3 regions of the Cytobacillus sp. MT66 genome follow, and region 1 is predicted to be linked to each of the others. Evidence: predicted binding sites of a transcription regulator. Region 1 holds the regulator's gene; each other region holds the start of a gene.
The links. The regulator Rex, encoded in region 1, represses fermentation and respiration genes when NADH is low (regulators of the CRP and FNR family bind a similar motif). The targets are predictions, from matches to a motif close to TTGTGAAATATTTCACAA.
Positions count from the first base shown of each region.

Region 2: AC1Q59_RS14725 (AtpZ/AtpI family protein) is a predicted target of Rex. The motif match lies at 1,619-1,636, and genes of this name have one in related genera.
Region 3: AC1Q59_RS00620 (helical membrane plugin domain-containing protein) is a predicted target of Rex. The motif match lies at 2,458-2,475, and genes of this name have one in related genera.

Region 1 is NZ_JBXAFB010000030.1:3,192-7,975, reverse strand. It holds gene groES (co-chaperone GroES) at 1-64, opposite strand, end outside; gene AC1Q59_RS24320 (CPBP family intramembrane glutamic endopeptidase) at 357-1,085, shown strand; gene AC1Q59_RS24315 (DUF4305 domain-containing protein) at 1,082-1,285, shown strand; gene AC1Q59_RS24310 (redox-sensing transcriptional repressor Rex) at 1,311-1,964, opposite strand; gene moaC (cyclic pyranopterin monophosphate synthase MoaC) at 1,997-2,485, opposite strand; gene AC1Q59_RS24300 (ABC-F family ATP-binding cassette domain-containing protein) at 2,668-4,590, shown strand.
Region 2 is NZ_JBXAFB010000007.1:200,669-205,452, forward strand. It holds gene AC1Q59_RS14720 (S8 family serine peptidase) at 1-1,521, shown strand, start outside; gene AC1Q59_RS14725 (AtpZ/AtpI family protein) at 1,813-2,034, shown strand; gene AC1Q59_RS14730 (ATP synthase subunit I) at 2,040-2,414, shown strand; gene atpB (F0F1 ATP synthase subunit A) at 2,438-3,148, shown strand; gene atpE (F0F1 ATP synthase subunit C) at 3,223-3,435, shown strand; gene atpF (F0F1 ATP synthase subunit B) at 3,574-4,080, shown strand; gene AC1Q59_RS14750 (F0F1 ATP synthase subunit delta) at 4,077-4,613, shown strand; gene atpA (F0F1 ATP synthase subunit alpha) at 4,638-4,784, shown strand, end outside.
Region 3 is NZ_JBXAFB010000001.1:128,787-133,570, reverse strand. It holds gene AC1Q59_RS00630 (AAA family ATPase) at 1-602, opposite strand, end outside; gene AC1Q59_RS00625 (NAD(P)/FAD-dependent oxidoreductase) at 740-1,921, opposite strand; gene AC1Q59_RS00620 (helical membrane plugin domain-containing protein) at 1,961-2,398, opposite strand; gene corA (magnesium/cobalt transporter CorA) at 2,610-3,545, opposite strand; gene AC1Q59_RS00610 (hypothetical protein) at 3,654-3,794, opposite strand; gene AC1Q59_RS00605 (DHH family phosphoesterase) at 3,899-4,784, opposite strand, start outside.

The sequences.
Region 1 (4,784 bases):
TTGCAGTTTTTTCTTCTGTTTCAACAAGCTCGATAATAATTCGATCACCTAGTGGCTTTAACAAGTGAAACTACCTCCTCAATAAAATATGTAAATTTTATTTATTAGCACTCTCCTCTGATGAGTGCTAACACAATTATTATATTAATGAATTTCAAATCTATTTGCAAGAGAGAAGCTTTATTTTTTGCAAAAAAAATCATCATCATATAAGTTCTGATCACTGAACCTTAGCACCTCAAATAGTTTATCCTTATTCCTGCTGTTAAAAACACCTACAATTTGAAAAAAGCTCCTCTTTATTAGTAAAATGGAAAGGTATCATTATGAATCAGCAAATTTAAGGAGACAATAGATTGAAAAAGGAATATTGGTTCATTCTTATTGCTTATATTGTCATGCAATTCTCAAGCATTGCCGGTGTGCCCCTTGTTGTATTCGCGGCTTCTTTGTTTGGGAAGCCCCCCGAGGACATAGAGATATTTGCTGTAGCAGCCTGGATTATGATCAGCTTTACAATCACGCTTATCATCACCCTTGCGCTTTTGCGAAAAGAAATGAAAAATAATCCGATGAGGAGTGCATCCTCACCAATTACTGCTGCTGCATGGGCGATTGGCGGTGTCTTTCTCGCCTTATTTGCCCAGTCATTTGCCGCAAATATCGAAAGACTTATCGGAATAGAAATGGGCTCAGAAAATACGCAAAGCATTATGCGTCTGATAGAAGCTTTTCCATTTGTCATCCTGATAAGTTCCATTATTGGGCCAATTCTTGAGGAAATCGTTTTTCGAAAAATTATCTTTGGCGCCCTGCATCAGAGGCTTAATTTTATTTTATCGGCACTAATAAGTTCAGTTATTTTTGCATTGGCACATGCAGAGCCTGAACACGTCCTGTTATATTCAGCCATGGGCTTTACCTTTGCCTTTCTATATGTAAGAACAAAGCGGATTATCGTTCCGATCTTTGCCCATGTTTCGATGAATACCTTAGTCGCAATCCTGCAGCTTAATCAGGAAAGTATTGAAAATTGGCTGCAGCAAATGGAAAAAATGCAAGCCATTATTGGAGGTTTATTATGAGGGGGTCCTTGTTTTCTGGGATCGTTTACATTATTCTCGGAATTCTTTTCACATCCATTGCCATAGAAAATGTTCAAAGGGAACAAACATGGGGGATTTTCACTTACTTCCTCATTCTTATTGCAACCTTCGATTTAGGAAGCGGTCTGAGGATGATTGCTTTTCATTTTAAATTTAAGAAAGCACAGAACAAAAAATGAGCCACTTCAATTTTGGCTCATTTTTTTAATCCTCTTCCGTATCAATCGGATAATTCTTCAAGAAGTAGATGAGCGATTGCAGCTCTACAGCTAAGTCAATATGGTGAATTCTGATGGTTGAAGGAAGGTTTAATCTTGCTGGAGTAAAGTTCAAGATCCCTTTCACATCACTATGAACAAGCCGATCGGCAATGGCCTGCGCTGCAGGGGCCGGAACAGTCAAAATGGCGACCCGGATCTGCTGCTCTCTGAGAACTTTTTCGAGATTGTCCATATGAAAAACAGGAACCTCTCCAATCTTTGTGCCAATTTTGCCTGCATCCACATCAAAGGCTACTTCAATTTTCGTATTGTTATTTTTGAGAAAATTATAGTTGAGGAACGCGGTTCCTAAATTCCCTACCCCAATAAGGGCAACTTTTGTGAGCTCATCCTGATCCAGGGTTTTCCGAAAAAAGTTCAATAAATAATTGACATTATATCCATAGCCCTTTTTCCCTAAAGCCCCAAAATAGGAAAAGTCCCTTCGAATAGTTGCAGAATCCACTTTAACAGCTTCGCTTAACTCCGCAGATGAAACCCTTTGTTTGCCCGAGGAGTGTAAATTCTTTATAAATCTGTAGTATAAAGGGAGCCGTTTTGCAGTTGCCTGCGGTATTTTCATTGATTCATTCGGCATTGATGTCCCTCCCTTTCTTAAATAATAAAATGTTAAATGGATTCTCTTTTGAAATCTCCGTTTTTTCCGCCTGTTTTTTCTACTAAATAAGTTTCCCCTATTACCATTCCTTTATCGATAGCTTTGCACATATCATAGACTGTTAATGCGCAGACAGATGCAGCCGTTAGCGCTTCCATTTCAACACCGGTATTGCCCTTGGTTTTTACAGATGCATCGATTAATAATATGTACTGTTCTTTTTCCTCTTTCCATGCAAAGGATATATCCACTCCGGTTAAAGAAATTGGATGGCACATCGGGACAATATCCCATGTTTTTTTGGCTGCCATGATTCCAGCTACCTGTGCAACGGCCAGGACATCGCCTTTTTTCATTTTATTAGCAGTTATTTTTTCATATATTTCATTGCTAACTGTAATGCTTGATCGTGCAATTGCTGTCCGGGCTGTCTCAGGCTTATCGCTTACATCTACCATTTTCGCCCTGCCCTCTTGATTAAAATGAGTGAAATCTGCCATTTTAAATAAACACCTCACATTCAAATCATACACTATTTTTTTTAAGCTGTGTATTTCTTGTGGTAATTTTCACAATTTTCCGCACCCAGTTTTCAAGATACGAATGTCTTTAACTATGCTTCCTTTGTTGCCCGCCTAATTCGAATAGGTTACACTATTTCTAGAGTATAGAGGTGAAAGAAATGATTCTACTGCAGGTTAATCAGCTAGAAAAAAACTTTGGTGCTGATACCATTTTATCGAATATAAAGCTTGAAGTACAAACTAGAGACCGGATTGCCTTAGTCGGGCGAAATGGGGCTGGCAAATCCACGCTGCTAAAAATAATTGCCGGTCAAATGTCCTATGATTCCGGAGATATTATTAAGCCGAAAGGGATTGAAATCGGCTATCTTGCCCAAAACACCGGTCTAGAATCCGACCGGTCTATATGGGATGAAATGCTGACTGTATTTGAGGATTTGCAAAAGCAGGAAAAGGATTTACGCCGCCTGGAGGAAAAAATGGCGGATCCCGATCTTATTGCCAATCCCGATGAGTATGAACGTATTTTAAAAGAATATGATCTGCTACAGGTTCAATTTAAGGAGCAAGGCGGCTATCAGTATGAATCGGATATCCGCTCCGTTCTTCACGGGTTAAACTTTCATTCCTTCAGCTACGAAACAAAGATTTCCACGTTAAGCGGGGGCCAAAAAACAAGGCTCGCTTTAGGAAAGCTATTATTGACCAAACCCGATATTTTAATCCTGGACGAGCCGACGAACCATCTAGATATTGAAACACTGTCATGGCTTGAGCAATACTTGCAGAGTTATGATGGAGCCATTTTAATCGTTTCTCACGACCGGTATTTTCTTGATAAAGTAGTTACCTTAGTTTATGAATTATCGAGAAAACAAACCCGAAAGTACACAGGGAACTATAGCTCTTACCTTGACCAAAAAGCAGCTAATTTTGAAAGGGAAATGAAGCTGTTTGAAAAACAGCAGGAAGAAGTTGCGAAGCTGCAGGATTTTATTCAGCGAAATCTGGCTCGTGCCTCCACCACCAAAAGGGCACAAAGCCGCAGAAAACAGCTAGATCGCATGGAGCTGATGGATCGTCCTTTAGGGGATGAAAAGTCTGCCTCCTTTGGCTTTGATATAGAAAGGCAATCAGGCAATGAGGTATTAAAAGCTGATTCCATATCAGTCGGATATAAGGATGCAGAAATTTCAAAGGGGATTTCATTCCGGATCACGCGAGGCGAAAGCATTGCCCTGGTAGGACCAAATGGAATCGGAAAGTCTACTCTTTTAAAAACCATTGTTGAAAAGCAGCCCGCCTTATCGGGAAACTTTCAAAAGGGCTCTAATGTCATGATTGGCTACTATGATCAGGAACAGGCGGATCTGTCATCTAATAAACGAGTATTAAATGAACTTTGGGATGACTTCCCTCTGAAACCTGAAAAAGAAATCCGCACCATTCTTGGGAACTTTCTATTCTCAGGCGACGATGTTTTAAAGATTGTCAACACTTTGAGCGGCGGCGAAAAAGCTCGGCTTGCTCTCGCTAAACTTATGATGCAAAAAGCTAATTTCTTAATTCTTGATGAGCCAACCAACCATCTTGATCTAGACAGCAAGGAAATATTGGAGAATGCTCTAATCGATTATCCTGGCACGATTTTCTTTGTCTCCCATGACCGGTATTTTATCAACAGGATCGCCACAAAGGTATTTGAACTTAGTAAAGATGGAATAACTGAATATCTTGGGGATTATGATTACTATATTGAGAAAAAACGGGAACAGGAAGAAATAGAGGCCATTGAATCCTCCGAAAGCCCACAGCCTGCTGCTGCTGCAAAAGAAAAGCCGAATTATCAGCAGGATAAAGAAGCCAAGCGGGCCCAAAGACAGCGGCAGAGAAGATTGGAAGAAGTCGAAAGGCAAATTGAGGAAGCGGAGAATGCAATCTCTGAATACGAGCAGCTGCTTTGTGAGCCAGATGTCTACCAAGACCATGAGAAAGTCTTGGACATTACACAGAAAAACAACGAATGCAAGGCAACGCTTGAAAAATTAATGGAAGAATGGACCGAGCTTGCTGACGAATAAGATTTTTTATGACTTTATGCGATAGTCCCTTTGCAGATGATGGCATTGAAGGACATTTATTTTGCAAAATCGGTGGAGTTTGTCCTTCATTGCCCTGATGAAGGACTTTTCTTTTGAAAAATCGGCAGAGTTTGTCCTTCATTGCCCTAATGAAGGACTTTTCTTTTGAAAAATTGGCGGAGCTTGTCCATCAT
Region 2 (4,784 bases), on a different contig from region 1:
AATGGTCCAGACCTGCCGATTAGCCTGGCACTTAATAAGGCTGTCGAAAAAGGGGTTATAGCAGTAACCTCATCAGGCAATTCGGGACCAAACAGCTGGACGGTCGGCTCACCGGGGACTGCTTCAAAAGCCATATCTGTCGGTGCCTCAACCCCGACTATGGAAATTCCTTATATTGATGCAGGAGGACTCAGGCTTCGGCTAGAACCATTGCATGGTTCTAAAGACTGGGACTTTAATCGCTCCTACGAGATGGTGTATGCAGGCCTTGGCAAGCCAGAGGAATTAACGGATGCAGACGGAAAAATTGTTCTTCTGGAAAGAGGGGAACTAAGCTTTACAGAGAAGGCGGTCAATGCCAGCAAAGCCGGTGCAGTGGCGGCTATTATTTTCAATAATACAAAAGGAACGTTCTTTGGTAACTTAGAGGCGGATGTTTCTATCCCCGTTTCCGCTATTTCAAAGGAAAAAGGCGAAGAGATAAAAAAGAAAATAACAAAAGGAAAGCTGCTTGTCCGAACGGAAATTCATGAGGAAAAAGACATCCTTGCTGATTTCAGTTCACGCGGACCGGTCACTTCTACTTGGGAAATAAAACCTGATGTATTAGCGCCAGGTGTGGCTATTAATAGCACCGTGCCAGGAGGATATTTGCCCCTTCAGGGAACGAGCATGGCAGCCCCGCATGTAGCAGGTGCTTGTGCCCTTATTAAACAGGCGCATCCCGACTGGGGACCGGAAAAAGTGAAGGCTGCTTTGATGAATACAGCGGTATCGCTTGATAATCGCAGAGGGGAACCGTATCGGGCATTTGAGCAGGGGGCAGGAAGGATACAAATTGAAAAAGCCCTAAAAACCAATGTACTGGCAATGCCAGCATCCCTGCAATTTGGCAAATTTCAAATTGCTGATCGGATGCATGAACACAGCGGTTTTGTCACGGTTGAAAACACCGGCGAGGTGCCGCAGCAATTTTCCTTTACTATTCCACGCGCGGAAAACGGGCTGTCCTGGAAGTTTCCTTTATCATTCTATTTAAAGCCAGGGGAAAAGAAGCGGGTTGAAATCAAACTGTCCGTTGAACCAAAGCTTTTGGAAAAAAAGATCTATGACGGCGCCATTATTTTACATGCAGGACCCCAGCAGGTAAGGATTCCATATTTATATGTCCTTGAAGAACCCGATTATCCAAGGGTTATGGGATTTGGCTTGGGGAAAGGGGACTCCCAGGAAACCTACCGCTATGAGGTATATCTGCCGGGGGGAGCAGAGGAATTTGGCATAGCCGTATTTGATAGTGACAGCCTTCGCTTTATCCAATTTCTCGATTGGAAAAGAAACGTCAGCAAAGGGCAGGTAATGAAAGAGATCAAAAGCAGCCAGCTGCCAAAGCCTGGTGTATATATTATGAAAGTGTTTGCGAAAAAGGCCGGACAGGAGGATTCTATTGAAACCTATCTGATAGTCCAGCCCAACGGAGAAGTCCTTGAGGAATCAAGTCCTGAAAGACTAAGGAAGTAATAGAAAAAGGCGAGGAAACTGCACCTCGCTTTTTTTTTATTATAGAAAAATGAAATTGTGACTAAAATGTGAACATACCAAATTCTAGCGGATTTGTTAGTGAGCTTTTTCACTATAAACGCATTGACATTGACAAATCACTATTGTATGCTTACAAAGGGTATAAACCTATAGGGTTTTCTTAAATATTTTGCAGTGATTTTCTTGTAAGCAAGTGATGAATTTCGCTGGCATAACCTCGAAAAACCCGCTAAAAACATTCTCTTAGCAGCAAAGAGAGGATGCGTTTCAATGCGTCAGAAAAACCGCAGCCCCTTTCAAGCGATGGGCTTGATGTCCGCTATTCTATCACAATTAGTCGGATCTGTCTTAATCGGCATTTTCATTGGAAGATGGCTTGATAGGGCGGCAGGTACCGAACCGCTATTTTTAATCATAGGTTTATTAATGGGGCTATCGGCTGGGGTTTATGCGATGCTTCGCCTAATCCAGCACTTTTTCACAGGAGAATAAACAAAATGTCTGAATTAAGCGGAATATATAAACGACAGCGAAAATATATGTTTCTTCTGTTGTCTGTTTATGTGCTTGGCTGGGGGTTTACTGATTACCAATCTGTCTTCCTTGGGCTTCTATTGGGTACTGCTTTAAGTTTATTTAATCTGTGGCTTTTAGTTAGAAGAACAGAGCGATTTGGAGAAGCGATTGTCAATGGGACAAAGGTGCGGTCGCTTGGAATGATTACTAGGATGGCTTCTGCTGTTCTGGCAGTGATGGTTGCCTTGGAATATCCCGAGAAAATCCATCTGATAAGTGTGGTTGTTGGATTAATGACATCCTATATTGTCATTATGATAGATTATTTTTTTCAATCTTTTCATTTACATAAATAGTGGGGAAGAGAGGTGAAACACTAATGCATCACGAAGCTCCTTTATATGACTTTATGGGGTTAACATTTAACTTAGCTAACGTACTGATGATTACAGTTGCAAGTCTCATTGTCTTCATCATCGCAGTACTTTCCACCCGTCGTTTAGCCATGAAGCCAACAGGAATGCAGAACTTTTTCGAGTGGATCATGGATTTTGTTAAAAATATTATCAATAGTACGATGGACTGGAAAACAGGCGGAAGATTCCACATTCTAGGTATTACATTAATTATGTATATTGCCATTTCTAACTTTCTAGGACTTCCGTTCTCAGTAGTAATAAATGATCAACTATGGTGGAAATCACCTACAGCTGACCCTGTCGTAACATTAACATTAGCGACAATGGTTGTTGGACTTTCACATTATTATGGAATTAAAATGCACGGGTTTGGCCATTATGGTAAAACCTTTGTACAGCCAATGTGGTTCTTATTCCCATTGAAAATCATTGAAGAGTTTGCCAATACCTTAACACTTGGCTTGCGTCTTTACGGGAACATCTACGCAGGGGAAATCCTGCTTGGACTACTAGCTGGAAGCTTGGCTACTGGCGTAGGCGGTCACCTTGCGGCCATTATTCCAACTCTTGCATGGCAAGGATTCTCAGTCTTTATTGGTGCCATCCAGGCATTCATTTTTACCATGTTAACAATGGTTTACTTGTCTCACAAAGTGAGCGCAGACCATTAATATATACTGTTCATTTTATGAACAAACCATTATAAATAATATATTTTTATACAATTTTAAGGAGGAACTTAATAATGGGTCTTTTAGCAGCAGCAATTGCAATCGGTTTAGCAGCACTAGGTGCTGGTATCGGTAACGGTCTTATCGTGTCTAGAACAGTTGAAGGTATTGCCCGTCAGCCAGAAGCTCGCGGTATGCTTCAAACTACAATGTTCATCGGGGTTGCGTTAGTTGAGGCGATTCCTATCATCGGCGTAGTTATCGCGTTCATGGTTATCGGTGGCTAATTCATACGATAGAAATTTTTAAATGGCGAAGATCATTCAATTGAGAACCTTCGCCATTCCTTTATGTATTACTAAATTCCTGAAAAGAAAACGTTAATATAAACCTTTTTGAAGACTCTTGAAGGGAGTGAATCGTCGGTGTCAAGTTTAGTACTTGGATCAGCTTTTAACGGCGGGGATATTTTATTCCAGCTTGCGATGTTTATCATTTTGCTTGCGCTTCTTAAGAAATTTGCCTGGGGTCCATTGATGGGCATTATGCGTGAGCGTGAAGAGCATATCGCTAGTGAAATTGAATCAGCAGAACAAAGCCGTGCCGAAGCGAAGAAGATTTTAGAAGAACAAAGAGAACTTTTAAAAGAAGCTCGCGGTGAGGCGCAAGGCTTAATTGAAAATGCGAAAAAGCAAGGCGAAATCCAGCGTGAGGAAATCGTTGTGGCAGCCCGCGAAGAGGCAGATCGCTTGAAAGAATCCGCTAAGATTGAAATTGAACAGCAGAAAGAAAAGGCTGTTGCTGCTATTCGTGAACAAGTTGCTTCATTATCTGTATTAATTGCTTCTAAAGTAATTGAAAAGGAATTAACTGAAGCCGATCAAGAAAAGCTTATTAATGAATATATTCAAGAGGCAGGAGAAGAGCGATGACAGGCTCAACTGTAGCAAAGCGCTATGCGTTAGCTCTTTTCCAGCTCGCAAATGAACATCAGCTTCTTGACCAAATGGAAGAAGAGCTTCGTGTAGTAAAAGAAGTTGTGAACACGAACCCAGAGTTAGGTGCCGTTTTGAAATCTCCAAAGCTTACCATTGAAAAGAAGAAGGAGATTCTAAAAGGTGCATTCGCATCTGCAAGCACATACGTGCAAAATACACTAATGATTTTAATTGAACGCCATCGTGAAAACGAAATTATTGAGGTGGCTGATCAGTTCATCCAGCTCGCAAATGATGAAAGAGGCATTGCTGAAGCGAAGGTTTATTCTATTCGCCCGCTAACAGATGCGGAAAAGAAAGGCTTGTCTGAAACGTTTGCAGCAAGAGTTGGAAAAAAATCACTTAGAATTGAAAATATTGTTGATTCCAATTTGCTTGGCGGCCTAAAGCTTCGCATTGGAAATCGTATATTAGATGGCAGCTTGCGCGGCAAGCTAGCCCGTTTAGAACGTCAATTATTAGGCTAAGATTCGTAGATAGGGGTGAAACTCATGAGCATCAAAGCTGAAGAGATCAGTGCGCTGATAAAGAAGCAAATAGAAAACTATCAGTCGGAAATTCAAGTGAGTGATGTAGGTACTGTTATCCAAGTCGGTGACGGTATCGCCCGTGCTCATGGCCTCGATAATGCCATGGCT
Region 3 (4,784 bases), on a different contig from region 1:
ATTTGCCCTGGGTTGAATACTGCATTGATTTTTGAAAATGGAATATCATCACCGACTAATTCAAGCATTTGTTCTTCTTCTGTTATGGAAGGATATCCAAGTGAAAGTTTGATTAAAAACCGATCAAGCTGCGCTTCAGGCAATTTGAATGTTCCTTCCATTTCAATCGGATTTTGTGTAGCTAAAACTATAAACGGAGTGGGAAGCTTATGCGTCTCCCCTTCAATTGACACCTGTTTTTCCTCCATACACTCTAATAGACTTGATTGTGTTCTAGGAAGTGCCCGGTTGATTTCATCTACTAATAATACGTTCGTGAATACAGGCCCTTTTCGTAAATGAAAATCGTTGTCCTTTGGGTTAAAGATAGAAGCACCCAATATATCTGATGGCAGCAAGTCAGGTGTGCATTGAATCCGCGCAAACAGGCAATCTAATCCTTTTGCAAATGCTTTTACCATAGTTGTTTTTCCAGTGCCGGGGAGATCCTCTAGAAGAACATGTCCCTCAGTAAGCAGAGCAGTCAGCAAAAGCTTCAATTCTGTTTTTCTTCCAATTACACTTTTTGCAAGTTCATCCCATAATTTCTCTGTATGTTCCATTTTTATTCTCCTGCCATATTATTTTGAAATTTTAAACTAATTATAGCATGACTAGTAATAGTGGGACTATTTTAAAGTTTGAGGCAAATAAAAATCCCTTGACTCGTGTAAGTCAAGGGAGATATAATTTTTCATTATTAATAAGTTAAAGCAAATAAGCCTTTGATGTGTGAAAGATAACGAACATTACTTGCTTCTTTCATTAATGTAGCTGGAAGGCCTTTAAGCTGTGTTCCGTTTGCACCGATGGAAGCAACAGAGTCATTGCGGCCAAGGCTTGCTAGTGTACCTGAGTTAACAGGATTAAATTCTTCCATAGTTTTTTCATTAAAGAAAGCAAATAAATTGTAGCCAGTAAGTTCACCCATCTGCCAAGCATTTTGTGCAGTTGGAGGGTATGGACGACCGCCCTCTTTAGGGAATGCAACAGCACTGTCGCCAACGATAAATACTTCAGGATGTGAAGTAGATTGAAGGTATTCATTGACAGTTGCGCGTCCGCGGTCACATGCTAGACCTGATTCGCCGACTAAAGGATGGCCAGCAACGCCGCCAGTCCAAACAAATGTGTTGGCAGTAATTTTTTGTCCATCTTTAAGCTCGATGACATTTCCGTCAACCTTTGTAACAGGAAGTCCTGTTAAGAACTCAACACCGCGTTTTGCTAAGCTTTCAGTAGCACGCTCAATTAAATTGTCCGGAAGCACCGGAAGAATTTTCGGACCTGCTTCAATAAGCTTAATTTTAAGGTCATTGAAGTCAACGCCATAACTTTTAGCGATTTTAGGCATGTTATCGATGATTTCGCCAACAAGCTCAACACCTGTTAAACCGCCGCCGCCAATAACGATCGTAGCATCGGCTTCATTTTTAGTTTTAGAATATGCTTCGATTCTTTCAACAATATGATTGAAGATTTTATTTGCATCTTCAACAGATTTTAACACCATGCTGTTTTCTTGAAGTCCTGGGATGCCAAAGTATCCAGTAACACTTCCTAAACCAACAACAAGTGCGTCATATGATAAGGTTTGTCCATTATCAAGCTTTACTTCTTTGTTATCAACATTAAATGATTCAACTTTTGAAATCACTAAATTAATGTCTTTGCCTTTGAATAGTTTATCCAATGGAAGAGCGACAGCTTTCTCAGAGATTGTTCCCCCTGCAAGGCGGTGCAATTCAGTGATAATTTGATGTGTTGGGTATTGGTTTACTACAGTAATGTATGCGTCTTTTGCGTTTAAATATTGACGTGCAGTTAACGCAGTAAGAACACCGCCGTAACCTGCGCCTACAATAACGATATGTTTTGACATGTTTAAATCCTCCGTCCCTAACTTTGTTGTATAAAAGAATTATTTTTGTTGTTTGCGTTCATTTGAAATTTCAAGATAGGCATTAACAAAACGGAAAAGTTTTTGTGCCTGCGGATCTTTTATCATTTTGATTAGACCGAAAAGACCAATTACTTCATTCTTTTCATCCGCACGATCTTTTGCTTCAATAGCAGCAGATGCGATTGATTTTACAGAATCTTTTACTGGTCCTGCAATTTCTTTAATTGCGCCAACAGTGTCATTCTTTAATACGTCGTCAGTTGCCACGGATTGAGCAAAGTCATATGACTTGTTAAGAATATTGAGCAGTTCAGTTAATTTAGGTAATTGCTCCACTAAAGCTGTTAAAGCATCTTGAACCTCTGGCTTTAATAGCTGATCAAGAATATCAAGCTTGTCTTGGTTAACAGACTCTAATTGCTGTTCAGGCTTTGTTTCAGTAACTGTCGCTGTCATTTCCTAAACCCCTTTGTACAAATATTTATTCATATTATTAACTGAAAGATAATCCCAATTTGTTAGAAATTTCACAAAGATGTTCATAAAAGTTCTACTTTTATCTATTGATTTTTATCCTTCCAGTTTCCCTAAACAAATATACGACTAAATTCTGGTTTTGGCAAGGCTATTTTCATGCGAAATCTCTATGGTGGCATTGAATTTTGCCTTAATCAAACCAGCCCATTTTCCATAAAACAATCAGAAGAATCGTCCCGACGGAAAACATCACGCCAAGTACACCAAAATAGCCCCAATGCCATGTTAGCTCCGGCATATATTCAAAGTTCATCCCGTAAATGCTGGCAATAAAGGTTAATGGAATGAAAATTGAAGACATAACAGTGAGGGTTTTCATGATATTATTCATTCTATCTGAATTAAGTGATATATAGCTGTCACGGATATCATTTGTCATTTCTCTATTAGATTCAATCATTTCTGAAAGCCTTAATAAATGATCATAAATATCCATGAAATACAATCTTTCCTCTTTTGGAATAATTACACGTTCGGAATTTAAAACTCTGTACAGCAGTTCTCTCATCGGAAAAATCGTCCGGCGCAGCTTGAGGAGTTGACCTCTTATTTCGAATAAATCCTCTATCACACTGTCCTCTTTCATCTCTAACTCATTAATTTCATCTTCTATTTTGTATAGTGACGGAAAATACTCATCAACAATTTTATCCATTAAAATATAGAAAAGATTTAAGGCCCCTTTTTCAAGGATTTTTTTGTCGCTTGTCATTTTTTGCCGAATCATTATAATTTCAGGTGACGTGGATAAATGGTAGGTTACAATGAAGTTTTTTCCGACAAATACATCAATTTCTTCTGGCAAAAGAGTGGATTGATTAAGGGTATGGAGTACGAAAAAATCATAGCCATCGTAGTAATCGAGCTTTGGACGCTGCAATCTATGCATACAGTCTTCAATAGCCAGCGGATGGAAGTCAAAAGTTTGATTTAGAACTTGTGATTCCTCATCGGTTGGTGAATCAAAGTCCATCCAAAACCACCGAATTTCCGGATTAAACAACTGCTCTTTTGGCAAATCTTCGATAAGTCTCCATTCATTTGTAACTGCATATGTGCGAATCATCCGTCATCCCCCTATAAAAGGTAGAATTCCCTGATGTCTTTTATTTATATGGCAAAATAAAAGGAAGGAGATCTGTTATATCCCCTTCCATTGTTAGTATTCCTTTTATTATTGGCCATCGGCTCCATTTAAAGTAACTCTTCGAACATGGCCGTCATCAAAATTATTGGCCCGTTGCGCTTGTACTTTATCGTTCAGCAATTTCTTTTGATCGACCTGCCTTGATGGCGTTTGCTTATCCTTGGACACTTAAATACCTCCTCTGTCTCTTTAAATCCTTCTTATTGTGCTTATATTTCCGTAAAATAAACGATAAAGTAATCGGTCTTTTCCCAAAAATTTCTTTAATAATTTTACGATTGTTCGGTTTTTTTCATCCTTTTTATTTCATTTAGTAAATAGTCAACAAATGTATCATCTCTTACAAGCCAAGCTGCATGATTTCTTTTTAAGAAATACACACCCTCTTCATAAGTTTCAAAGGTTTGATCCATTTGTTTCTTGTTTCGGTCAATTTTCCACTCAGAATCAGATACCCGTTTAAGAAGATAAAGGTTTTCTTCACGGTCTTTATAAAGTGTGCCGAATGATGATTCCTTTACGTTGTACCGAGTGTTTCTGGCATCTTCTCTTAATGGTTCAAGATGAAATGTCCCAGCAACAAATTTTTTATAGGCGCTGTCGGTTAAAGAACAGCCTGAAGCTTTTGCGTGGCCGCCGCCGCCAAATTTTCCCGCTACTTCAGACACATCGATATGATCATGAATCGTTCTGAATCCGACTCGTTTTCCGCCCATATTTAAGATAGCGATATAATCAAGATGCGGATATTCCTTCCCTAATTCATTCCCAAGTTCAGAATGATAAGATTCAGCATGAACGATTCCTGCCAGATGTGATCCAATCTGGGCCTGAATAAGTTCGCGGCGCTTGCGGCGAATATACCGTTCAATTTTTTCTTCTTCCATATCTAAAATTCTTTTTTCAAAATCATCGAAGGAAAAATGGTCACTTGTATGAAGTCTTTCAATCATTTTTTCTTCAAACTCATCAATAGATACAAGAAAGAATAATGCATTTAATCTCTGGGCCTGCTGATTATTATTCTTTTCCCATTCCCATGTGTCATACTGTCTGACAAGCTCCACAAATTCAGCAATAGCGGGTGCTGGATTTAAATGGCTTCGGTTTACCAGGTATTCATATAATAATGATGTCGCACAAGTCAATTTCCCATCC